3 regions of the Acuticoccus sp. MNP-M23 genome follow, and region 1 is predicted to be linked to each of the others. Evidence: predicted binding sites of a transcription regulator. Region 1 holds the regulator's gene; each other region holds the start of a gene.
What was found. Region 1 encodes LexA, which represses DNA repair genes until DNA is damaged. Its sites were predicted from a motif close to TGTTCNNNNTGTGTTCNG; they were not measured.
Positions count from the first base shown of each region.

Region 2: RDV64_RS07550 (UvrD-helicase domain-containing protein) is a predicted target of LexA. The motif match lies at 1,631-1,648, and genes of this name have one in related genera.
Region 3: RDV64_RS08195 (DUF3072 domain-containing protein) is a predicted target of LexA. The motif match lies at 2,060-2,077, and genes of this name have one in related genera.

Region 1 is NZ_CP133480.1:3,159,942-3,163,147, reverse strand. Features, by position in the region: partial or broken gene RDV64_RS14670 (IS630 family transposase) at 1-143, shown strand, start outside; tRNA gene RDV64_RS14665 (tRNA-Ser) at 358-447, opposite strand; gene lexA (transcriptional repressor LexA) at 728-1,444, opposite strand; gene glp (gephyrin-like molybdotransferase Glp) at 1,594-2,760, opposite strand; gene trpC (indole-3-glycerol phosphate synthase TrpC) at 2,757-3,206, opposite strand, start outside.
Region 2 is NZ_CP133480.1:1,594,611-1,597,816, reverse strand. Features, by position in the region: gene RDV64_RS07560 (histone deacetylase) at 1-303, shown strand, start outside; gene RDV64_RS07555 (transporter substrate-binding domain-containing protein) at 300-1,463, opposite strand; gene RDV64_RS07550 (UvrD-helicase domain-containing protein) at 1,679-3,206, shown strand, end outside.
Region 3 is NZ_CP133480.1:1,731,966-1,735,171, forward strand. Features, by position in the region: gene RDV64_RS08185 (hypothetical protein) at 1-944, opposite strand, end outside; gene RDV64_RS08190 (ABC transporter ATP-binding protein) at 1,020-1,808, shown strand; gene RDV64_RS08195 (DUF3072 domain-containing protein) at 1,813-2,037, opposite strand; gene RDV64_RS08200 (branched-chain amino acid ABC transporter permease) at 2,275-3,206, shown strand, end outside.

The DNA of each region.
Region 1 (3,206 bases):
GCCCCGACTTCAACCCGATCTAGATGGCCTTCGCCAAGATCAAGGCGCTCCTTCGAACGGCGGCGGAGCGAACCGTCACCAACCTGTGGGACCGCATCGGCGAAATCCTCGACCTCGTCACGCCGGACGAGGCCCGAGCCTAGTTCCGCGCAGCCGGCTATGACCCAGACTGAGCGCGAACCGCCCTAAGGGCTTTAGAATGGCTCTCGGGTCTAACTGCAATTATCCATGAAATAGCGCCATGCATGATCCGGCATACCCGACGCTCAATCACACAGTCAGCGCTATGCAGTTTGCTAATTAACTCTGCCAGGTAAGACCTAGCTAAATCATTGAAAAACAAGGACACTGATCAAATGGCGGAGAGACAGGGATTCGAACCCTGGGTACGATTGCTCGCACAACGGTTTTCGAGACCGCCCCGTTCGACCGCTCCGGCACCTCTCCCGCGGCGCAATACCTAGTCGGGCTTGAGCGGATCGGCAAGCCGCTAATCACCGCGCTTAACGCTATTTTTTGCCAGCGCTCCGCACTGCGCGGAGATCGCACCGCAGCGCAGACGGCCGATCACTTATTCGGAGGCGAAAGCGTTCGGGGCGCAGTGACGCCTTGGTTGAAATCGCCTTGATCGGCTTGCGACGCGGCCGGCATGATCGCATTGCCCCGCTGTGACACACGCAAGGGTCGGGCAGGCAGCAACCCCGAATAACGTCAGAGCGGTGCCGGTTCAGTACTGGCGCAGGAGTGCCACCAGCTTGCCCTGGATGCGGACGCGGTCCGAGCCGAAGATGCGCGTCTCGTACTGCGGATTGGCCGCTTCCAGCGCAACGGTGTTGCCGCGCTTGCGAAGGCGCTTCAGGGTCGCCTCCTCCTCGTCCACCAGGGCAACGACAATCTCACCGGTCTCCGCGCGGTCGGTCCGGCGGACGACAACCGTGTCACCGTCGTTGATGCCGGCGTCGATCATTGAGTCGCCGCGGACTTCGAGTGCGAAGTGTTCGCCCGGGCCGAGCATGTCGGCCGGGAGGTGAACGGCGTGGCTCTTCTGCTGGATTGCCTCGATGGGAACGCCGGCAGCAATCCGGCCCATCATCGGCACATCGACAACCTCGACAGCCGCCTGGACCGGGCGCAGCGGCGGACGGGAGAAGTTGACCCGCTCGGCCGGCCTGTTGGACCCTTCGATCACCGATGGGGAGAACCCCTTCTGGCGGGCGGGCGGCTGGATGGAATCGGGAAGACGCAACACTTCCAGCGCTCTGGCGCGGTTGGGCAGGCGCCGAATGAAGCCCCGCTCCTCAAGCGCCGTGATCAGCCGGTGGATGCCGGACTTCGACTTCAGGTCGAGCGCGTCCTTCATCTCTTCGAAGGAGGGCGGCACACCGGACTCCGTCATCCGCTGGTGGATGAACATGAGGAGATCGTACTGCTTTTTCGTCAGCATTAGCCCAACCGAATTGGCCGGCGCACACCGTGCGCGCATGAGAGTTTGCGAATCGCTTCGATCGATCCATGAACACTTTGTACACGTTCGTCGTGTGTTCTACAACCTTCTTCATTCGTTCAGGCTGCTCTCTTGGAAAAGAACAGAACTCAGAGCGCGATGTACACACACGGTTCGCCCGGCTGCGCCGCCGGCGCGTGGGGCTGGCGAACAATAAGCGCGTCCGCCCTGCTGAGTATAGCGAGCATTGACGAATCCTGCCGGTCGAATGCTGCCAAACCGCTTTCGGTGCGGCGCGCGCGCACATGGTCACGCCGCGGACCGTTCTTGGGCAGGGCGGCGGCAAGGATGCCGTCGTGCAGGGTGGGTCCCGGCGTCTCGATCCCGAGCATCGCCTCCACCAGCGGCACCAGAAACAGGATTGTGCAGACCACACCGGACACCGGGTTGCCGGGCAGGCCGAGCACCAGCGGCTCTGGCGCAAACATCAGCGGTTTCCCCGGACGGACGGCGACCTTCCAGAAATCGAGCGCAATGCCGAGGTCGGCCAGTGCCGGGCGGACAAGATCGTGGTCACCGACAGACGCGCCGCCGAGGGTGACCAGGATGTCCGCCTCATCAAGCCCGGCACGGGCGCGCCGCGCAATTTCGGCCTGATCGTCCGGGGCAATGCCAAGGTCGACGGCCACGCCGCCCGCCGCCTCCACCATTGCGGCAATTGCGGGGGTTGTGGAGGCGACAATGCTGTCCGCACCAAGGGGCGCGCCGGGGACGACGAGCTCGTCTCCCGTTGCCAGAATTGCAACCCGCGGGCGGCATTGCACCGGAACCGTGCCGTGCCCCCCTGCCCCCGCCAGGGCCACATGGCGGGGTGCAAGGCGGAGCCCGGCGGGCAGCAGGATGTCGCCTTGCGCAAAGTCGAGCGCTGCTTCGCGCATGTTGGCGCCGGGAGACAGCGTCTCTGTTGTGGTGATGGTGTCGCCGGTGCGGGTCACGTCCTCCTGGATGAGGACGGCATCGGCGCCCTCCGGGACAGGCGCGCCGGTGAAAATGCGCACGGCCTCGCCCTGTCCGAGCGGCCTTTCAAAGCGGCCGCCGGCTGCCGCCTCCCCCACCACCTGGAGCGGAGCGGAAAGATCGGCGGCGCGCACGGCGTAGCCATCCATGGCGGATGCGGCGAAGGGCGGCTGGTTGCGGAGCGCCGTCACGGGCGCGGCGAGGACGCGTCCGGTGGCGGCGGACAGCGGCACGGTTTCGGCAGCGGTCCGGCGCGCGGTGGCAAAGAGCCGGCGGCGCGCCTCGTCCACGTCGATCATGGGGCGCGCCAGTGGCCGGAGCGCCCTCCCGCTTTCTCCAGAAGGCGCACCGGGCCGATCACCATCGCACGGTCGAGTGCCTTCGCCATGTCGTAGACGGTGAGCGCGGCTGCGGTGGCGGCCGTCAACGCTTCCATCTCCACGCCGGTCTTACCCGTGGTGGTTGCGCGCGCCACAATCCGAACACCCGGCAGCGACGCATCCGGCGAGAGGTCGACCGTGACGCCGGTGAGCGCGATGGGGTGGCACAGCGGAATGATGTCCGACGTGCGCTTGGCCGCCATGATACCCGCAATGCGCGCAACCGACAGGACATCGCCCTTCTTGATGTTGCCGGCCTCGATGGCGGCGAGCGTTTCGGGCGCCATCGTCACGACGCCCTCGGCCGTGGCCGACCGCTCGGTTTCCGCCTTCGCGCCGACATTCACCATGTGCGCCGAACCGTC
Region 2 (3,206 bases), 1.6 Mb from region 1:
GTGGAGGACGCCCGCTACATGGCGGTTCTGGACGAGACGCTGGAGCAGGCGCTCGCCTTTCCGGCGGACATTGTGTTCTACAACGCCGGCGTCGACCCCCACCGGGACGACAGGCTGGGCCGACTTGCCCTCACCGATGACGGGATTGCCGCGCGCGACCGCCGGGTGATTGATGCGGTACGGGCCCGCGGCCTGCCGCTGGTGGGCGTGCTCGGCGGCGGCTACTCGGACGACGTGGAGGCGCTGGCCGCTCGCCATGCGCTGCTCCATCAGGCCGCGCGGGACAGTCTCGCCAGATCCTAGTTGCTGCCCGGCAGGTAGCGGTCGACGAGGCTCCACCATCCGTCGGACGTCACGGCCTTCAAAACGGCGCGGTCGATGGCATCCTGCTCGGCCGGGGCAAGGTCCGCGCGCGTGGCGATGGTGACATATTGCGGGTCCTGCGTGGTGGTCGAGAGGATCAGGTCGCTCGGCACCTTGTCCATCGCGACGCGCAACGTCGGCGCGGCAGCGGCGGCTGCGTCGGCTTTGTCCGCCGCGATCGCGGCGAGCGCATCGTCCAGCGTCGCCTCGGGCACGAGCGTGATGCCGAGGTTCTTCAGATAAGCCTCGGCGGAGCCACCTTCCTGCACCGCGACGCGGTGGTCGGTGAGGTCCGACGGCACGTTCAGCGTCTGCGCGCTGCCGATGTTGGTGGCCGAAACCACCGAGGCGGTGAGTGCTGCGGACACGGCAAGCCCCACCAGCATCCAAAGCATCGCCACCGCGCGGCCGATGAAGCTCTGGGGCGCCTTGTCGCCATAGCCGATGGTGGTGAGTGTGACGCCGGCCCACCAGAAGCCATCGCCAAGCCCGCGCGCCGCGCCATGGGCGAACTGATCCTCATTGTGGCGGCGCTCCACCAGCCAGATGATACCGCCGACCACGAGGAGAAGCGCACTCAGCGAGATAACGATGTTGAGGAGCTCGCGGGTCGCAAGGTTCTTCAAAACCCGAAAGAACGACAGCTCCACCTCGCTCACCACGCCGAGGGTGGCGGTGTAGAACGGCATGGTGAAAGAGACGCCCTCGGCATTTTCGGGCGTGGCGTCGAGGGCGATGGCGACATCGATCTCGCCGGAGCGCAGCGCCTCGTGGAGCCCGTCGCGCGTGATGGGGGTGATCTCATAAGGAAGGCCGGTGTCCTCGGCGACCATGCGCCACAGGTCGATGCCGATGCCCTGCCAGCTGCCGTCCGCGCCCTGTGCCGCGAACGGTGGCCGCTGGGCCGCGCCGACCTTGAGCGGCCCGGTGCGCACGGTGACGTTGTCCGCGCTCGCGTTCGCGTTCGCCGGCGCCTGTGCCTGTGCCTGTGGCTCTGCCGCTGGCGCGGGGCTTTGCGCGTGCGCTGGCAGCGCAAGCAGAATGGCCGCGACCAGCAGGCACGCGAGGCGGGAGATGGAGTCGATAGGGGTGGGGCGCATGTCGGTCCTCGGGTCGTCGGCAGGGGCCGGTCGGTGGTCTTTGGATCGGTCGTTGACAAAACAACGCATAGATTGACGCAGGGTTCGGCGTTGGCTTGCGCGGGACTGCGGATGTTGTCCCCGAGTTCATCCACATTTGCCGAAAAAGCACTCGAATTTGCATCAACAGTTGCACATCTGTTCTAAGATGGCGCGCTAGCGAATCAGGTGGGGCGATGACGAACCCAATGCGTCAGACGGCGCCGACTGTATCCATTGCCGAGCGTGCGGCCCGTGCATCGCGCCCGGCACCGGCGTATCTGGAAAGCCTCAACCCCGAGCAGCGGCGCGCGGTGGAGGCCATCGACGGCCCCGTTCTGGTGCTGGCCGGCGCCGGCACCGGCAAGACGCGGGTGCTGACGACGCGGATCGCGCACATCCTGGCGCTCGGCAAGGCGCGCCCGTCCGAGATCCTGGCGGTGACGTTCACCAACAAGGCCTCGCGCGAGATGAAGGAGCGCATCGGCCGCGTCGTCCCCGGCCAGAGCGAGGGGATGCCCTGGCTCGGCACCTTCCACGCCATCGGCACGCGCATCCTTCGCCGCCACGCCGAGCTGGTCGACCTCAAGCCCGATTTCACCATCCTCGACACCGACGACCAGATCCGCCTCGCCAAGCAGATCCTGTCAGCCGAGAACATCGACGAGAAGCGCTGGCCCGCCCGTCAGCTTCTGGGCCAGATCGACGCGTGGAAAAACCGCGGGCTGACGCCCGAAGAGGTGCCCAAGAGCGAGGGCGACTGGTTCGCCCACGGCAAGGGCCTCAAGCTCTACAACCTCTACCGCGACCGGCTGAAGACCCTGAATGCCGCCGATTTCGGCGACCTGCTGCTGGAGCCGATCCGCCTCTTCCGCAAGAATCCGGACGTTCTGGAGATCTACCAGAGCCGGTTCCGCTACATGCTGGTGGACGAGTATCAGGACACCAACATCGCCCAGTATCTCTGGCTGCGGCTCCTCGCGCAGGGCAACCGCAACCTGTGCGTGGTGGGTGACGACGACCAGTCCATCTACGGCTGGCGCGGCGCGGAGGTGGACAACATCCTGCGCTTCGAGACCGACTTTCCGGGCGCCGTGGTCGTCCGCCTCGAGCGCAACTACCGTTCCACCAGCCACATTCTGGCAGCTGCCAGCCACCTCATCAGCCACAACGAGGGCCGGCTCGGCAAGACGCTGTTCACCGACATCGTCGACCCCGACGAGGTGCCCGTCAGCGTCGCGTCCTCCTGGGATTCGGAGGAGGAGGCGCGCTCGATCAACGACGAGATCGAGCGGCTGCACAAGGCCGGCGGCAGCCTCGACGAGATCGCCATCCTGATGCGCACCACCGCGCAGATGCGTGCGTTCGAGGACCGCTTCGTCACCGCAGGCACGCCCTACCGCGTGATCGGCGGCCCGCGCTTTTATGAACGCAAAGAGATCCGCGATGCGCTGGCCTATTTCCGCTGCGTGACCCAGCCGGCCTACGACCTTGCGTTCGAGCGCATCGTCAACGTGCCGGCGCGCGGGATGGGCCAGGTCACCATCCGCACCATCACCGAAGCCGCGCGCGACCGCGAGGTGCCCTTGCTGACGGCAGCGGCAGACCTCCTTGCCACCGACGAGATCAAGGGCAAGGCCCGGACCGGGCTCGGCACGCTGGTTGCGCAGTTCGACCGCTGGCGCACGCAGATGGCGACCCTGCCGCACACGGAGCTCGCCGAGA
Region 3 (3,206 bases), 1.4 Mb from region 1:
CCACCAGCTTCGGCGCCAGCTGCCTCTTGCGCCATGAAGGTGTCCAGCGGTGGGCCGTAGGGCTCGCAGGGCGATGCTGCAGTGCCGGGGACCGGCGGACCGAACATTTCCGGCAACGGTGCGGGCGCGTCTGCCGCAGCTTCGGCGGGGATGCCGCCAAGCAGCGGCGGGATCTGCGCCTCGGGGTGGCGGGCGCCCTTGGCCCACGCCGCCTTCGCCTCGGTGATGGCGGCTCTGGCCATGGCGGCGTAGGGCACGCGCCTGGGCGCACCGAGAAGCGGCGCCTGGATCGCGAGTTGTACCTGCGGCGCCACGATGGTCGGCTCGGGCACAGCGGCTGGGTTGTCGACAGCGCCGGGCACGTCGTCCTCCCGCGGGCGGACGGTCTGGGGGCGGAACGGGCGGACCCGGATTGGCCCCGCTGTGGCGTCCGACTTGCTGGCGCCAGCCTTGAGGCGGCCAATGATGGGCGGGGCGCGCAGCGGCGGCGGATAGAACCGGCGCACCGGTTTGGGCTGCGGTTCGGCCACGATTGGCGGCGCGGTGTCCGCAGCGTCCTCGGCGGGATCGGCGTCCGGCTCGGCCTCGTCCGGCAGGGGGCCGAAGCGGTGTCCTGTGCGTTCGCAATAAAGGCTGGTGGCGGTTTCGAGTTCGGCGCGCACGTCAGCGGAATTGCGGATGTAGGTTGTGGTGATGTCGAACCAGCGGGCGCAATCGGTCCGCTGCGCGGCATCGGCCAGGACATTGATGTCCTCGATATTCTTGCCGGCAAGGACGGAAGGGTCGTGCTGCATCAGCGCCTTGCGGTGATTGCACATCCGGATTGGTCCTTCGTCGCCGCAGGAACAGGTCAACGTGACTGTCCGGGGCGCAATGGCGGCACGAACCACATGAATGTGGCCGCCGTCTCCCTTCACGCTGAAGCGAAGCGTCTTGACGTTCATCGCCGGCCTCCTTCTATAGCGGGAGTATAACAACCGGTGATTGCAAAGCAAGAAAACAGAAAGCAACCGTTAGATGTGAGCAAGCCTCACGAAAGCGAAGAAATTCTGCTCGCGGTGGAGAACGTCACCCTTTCATTTGGCGGCGTGCACGCCATCCGCGGCGTTTCGTTCGACATCCGCCGCGGCGAGATCCGCGCGATCATCGGCCCCAACGGTGCAGGCAAGACGTCGATGCTCAACGTCATCAACGGCTTTTACCAGCCGCAGAAGGGCACTATCACCTACAAGGGTCGCCAGCGCGCCAAGATGCGGCCCTACGATGCGGCGGCCACCGGCATTGCCCGCACGTTCCAGAACGTGGCGCTGTTCAAGGGTATGACGACGCTGGACAACATCATGTCCGGCCGCACGCTGCAGATGAAGCGCGGCTTCCTGTGGCAGCTGATCCGCTTCGGGCCTGCGCTGAACGAGGAGATCGTCCACCGCCGCCGGGTTGAGGAGATCATCGATTTTCTGGAGATCGAGGCGATCCGCAAGACGCCGGTGGGCAAGCTGCCCTACGGGCTGCAAAAGCGCGTGGAACTGGGCCGGGCGCTCGCCATGGAGCCGGACCTTCTGCTGCTGGACGAGCCCATGGCGGGCATGAACCTTGAGGAAAAGGAAGACATGTGCCGCTTCATCCTCGATGTGCGCGAGGAATTCGGCACCACCATCGCCCTCATCGAGCATGACATGGGCGTGGTGATGGACATCTCGGACCGCGTGGTCGTGCTCGACCATGGTGAACGGATTGCCGACGGCACGCCGGACGAGGTTCGCGCCGATCAGGATGTGATCGACGCTTACCTCGGCGTGTCGCACTGACGGATTATTTGCCGCGCCCGGTTTCGGCCTGGAGCGCGTCGATGGCCTTGGACGCATCGGCCTTGGAGAGCGTCTCGTCGAACGGAATGCCGGCTTCTTCCGACAGCGTCTTCAGGTAGGAGGCCTGGGCGCCGGTCATCGCCTCGTCGCCGGTGGTCCAGTTGTCCGGGTCCTTTTCGGCGTTGGAGGTGGGCTCGGCCTTCGGCTGCGGGCTTGGGGTGGCTGTCATGGATCATGCTCCGGGGTTTCGATGTTCGGTAAATGTTCCGAATGTTGATCCGTTCCTACGGCAGACGCTGCAATTGGCGCCCTGCGTCCATCTGCCCGCCCGCGCGGATCAACTGCAACCGCGCAGGAAAAGACTTGCGGCGCGGCCCCGGCGCTTCCACGGTACTGGCCCGCTGCCAGACGAAGCGAGGACCTGGTGACAACGCTCTACGCCGTTCTGATCGATCCGTTCGTGCAGATGTTCGCGATGCCGGATTTCTTCATCCAGGTGCTGTGGGAAGGCTTCGTCGGCGGTGTGCTTTACGCTCTGATTGCGCTGGGGTTCGTCCTGATCTTCAAGGCGTCCGGCGTGTTCAACTTTGCCCAGGGCATCATGGTGGTGTTTGCCGCCCTGTCTCTGGTGGGGCTGGTGGAGCTCGGGCTGCCGGCGCCGCTGGCATTTGTCGCCTGCCTCGGCATCATGTTCGTGCTGGCCGTGGGGGTGGAGCGGTTCGTCCTGCGGCCGCTGGTCAACCAGCCGGACATCATCCTGTTCATGGCCACCATCGGGCTCACATTCTTTCTCATCGGTCTTGGCGAGCTCATCTTCGGCGGCGAGCCGAAGACCATGGTGACGGAGGCGCTGTTCCTGCCCACCGGCTCGTCGGTGTGGGAACCGGCTGGCCTCGGCCCCGACGGGGCGCCAGGCTTCATCCTCTTCCAGCACCTCGACGTTGCGGCCGCTGCCATTGCGCTGGCGCTGGTGGCGGCGCTCGGCTTCTTCTTCTCCAAGACGCGGATCGGCCGGGCCCTGCGCGCCGTGGCGGACGACCACCAGGCCGCGCTGTCGGTGGGCATCTCTCTCAACCAGATCTGGGTGATCGTGTGGTTTGCCGCAGGGGTGGTGGCGCTGTTCACGGGGATCATGTGGGGTGCACGGTCGGACGTGTCGTTCGCGCTGGAGATCATCGCGTTCAAGGCGCTGCCGGTGCTGATCCTCGGCGGGTTCACGTCGATCCCGGGTGCCATCGTGGGGGGCCTCATCATCGGGATCGGCGAAAAGCTCGGCGAGATCTATTGGGGGCCGCTTGTGGGGGGCGGGATCGAAAGCTGGTTTGCCTATATGATCGCGCTTGTTTTCCTTCTGTTCCGGCCGCAGGGTCTGTTTGGCGAACGGATCATCGAACGGAT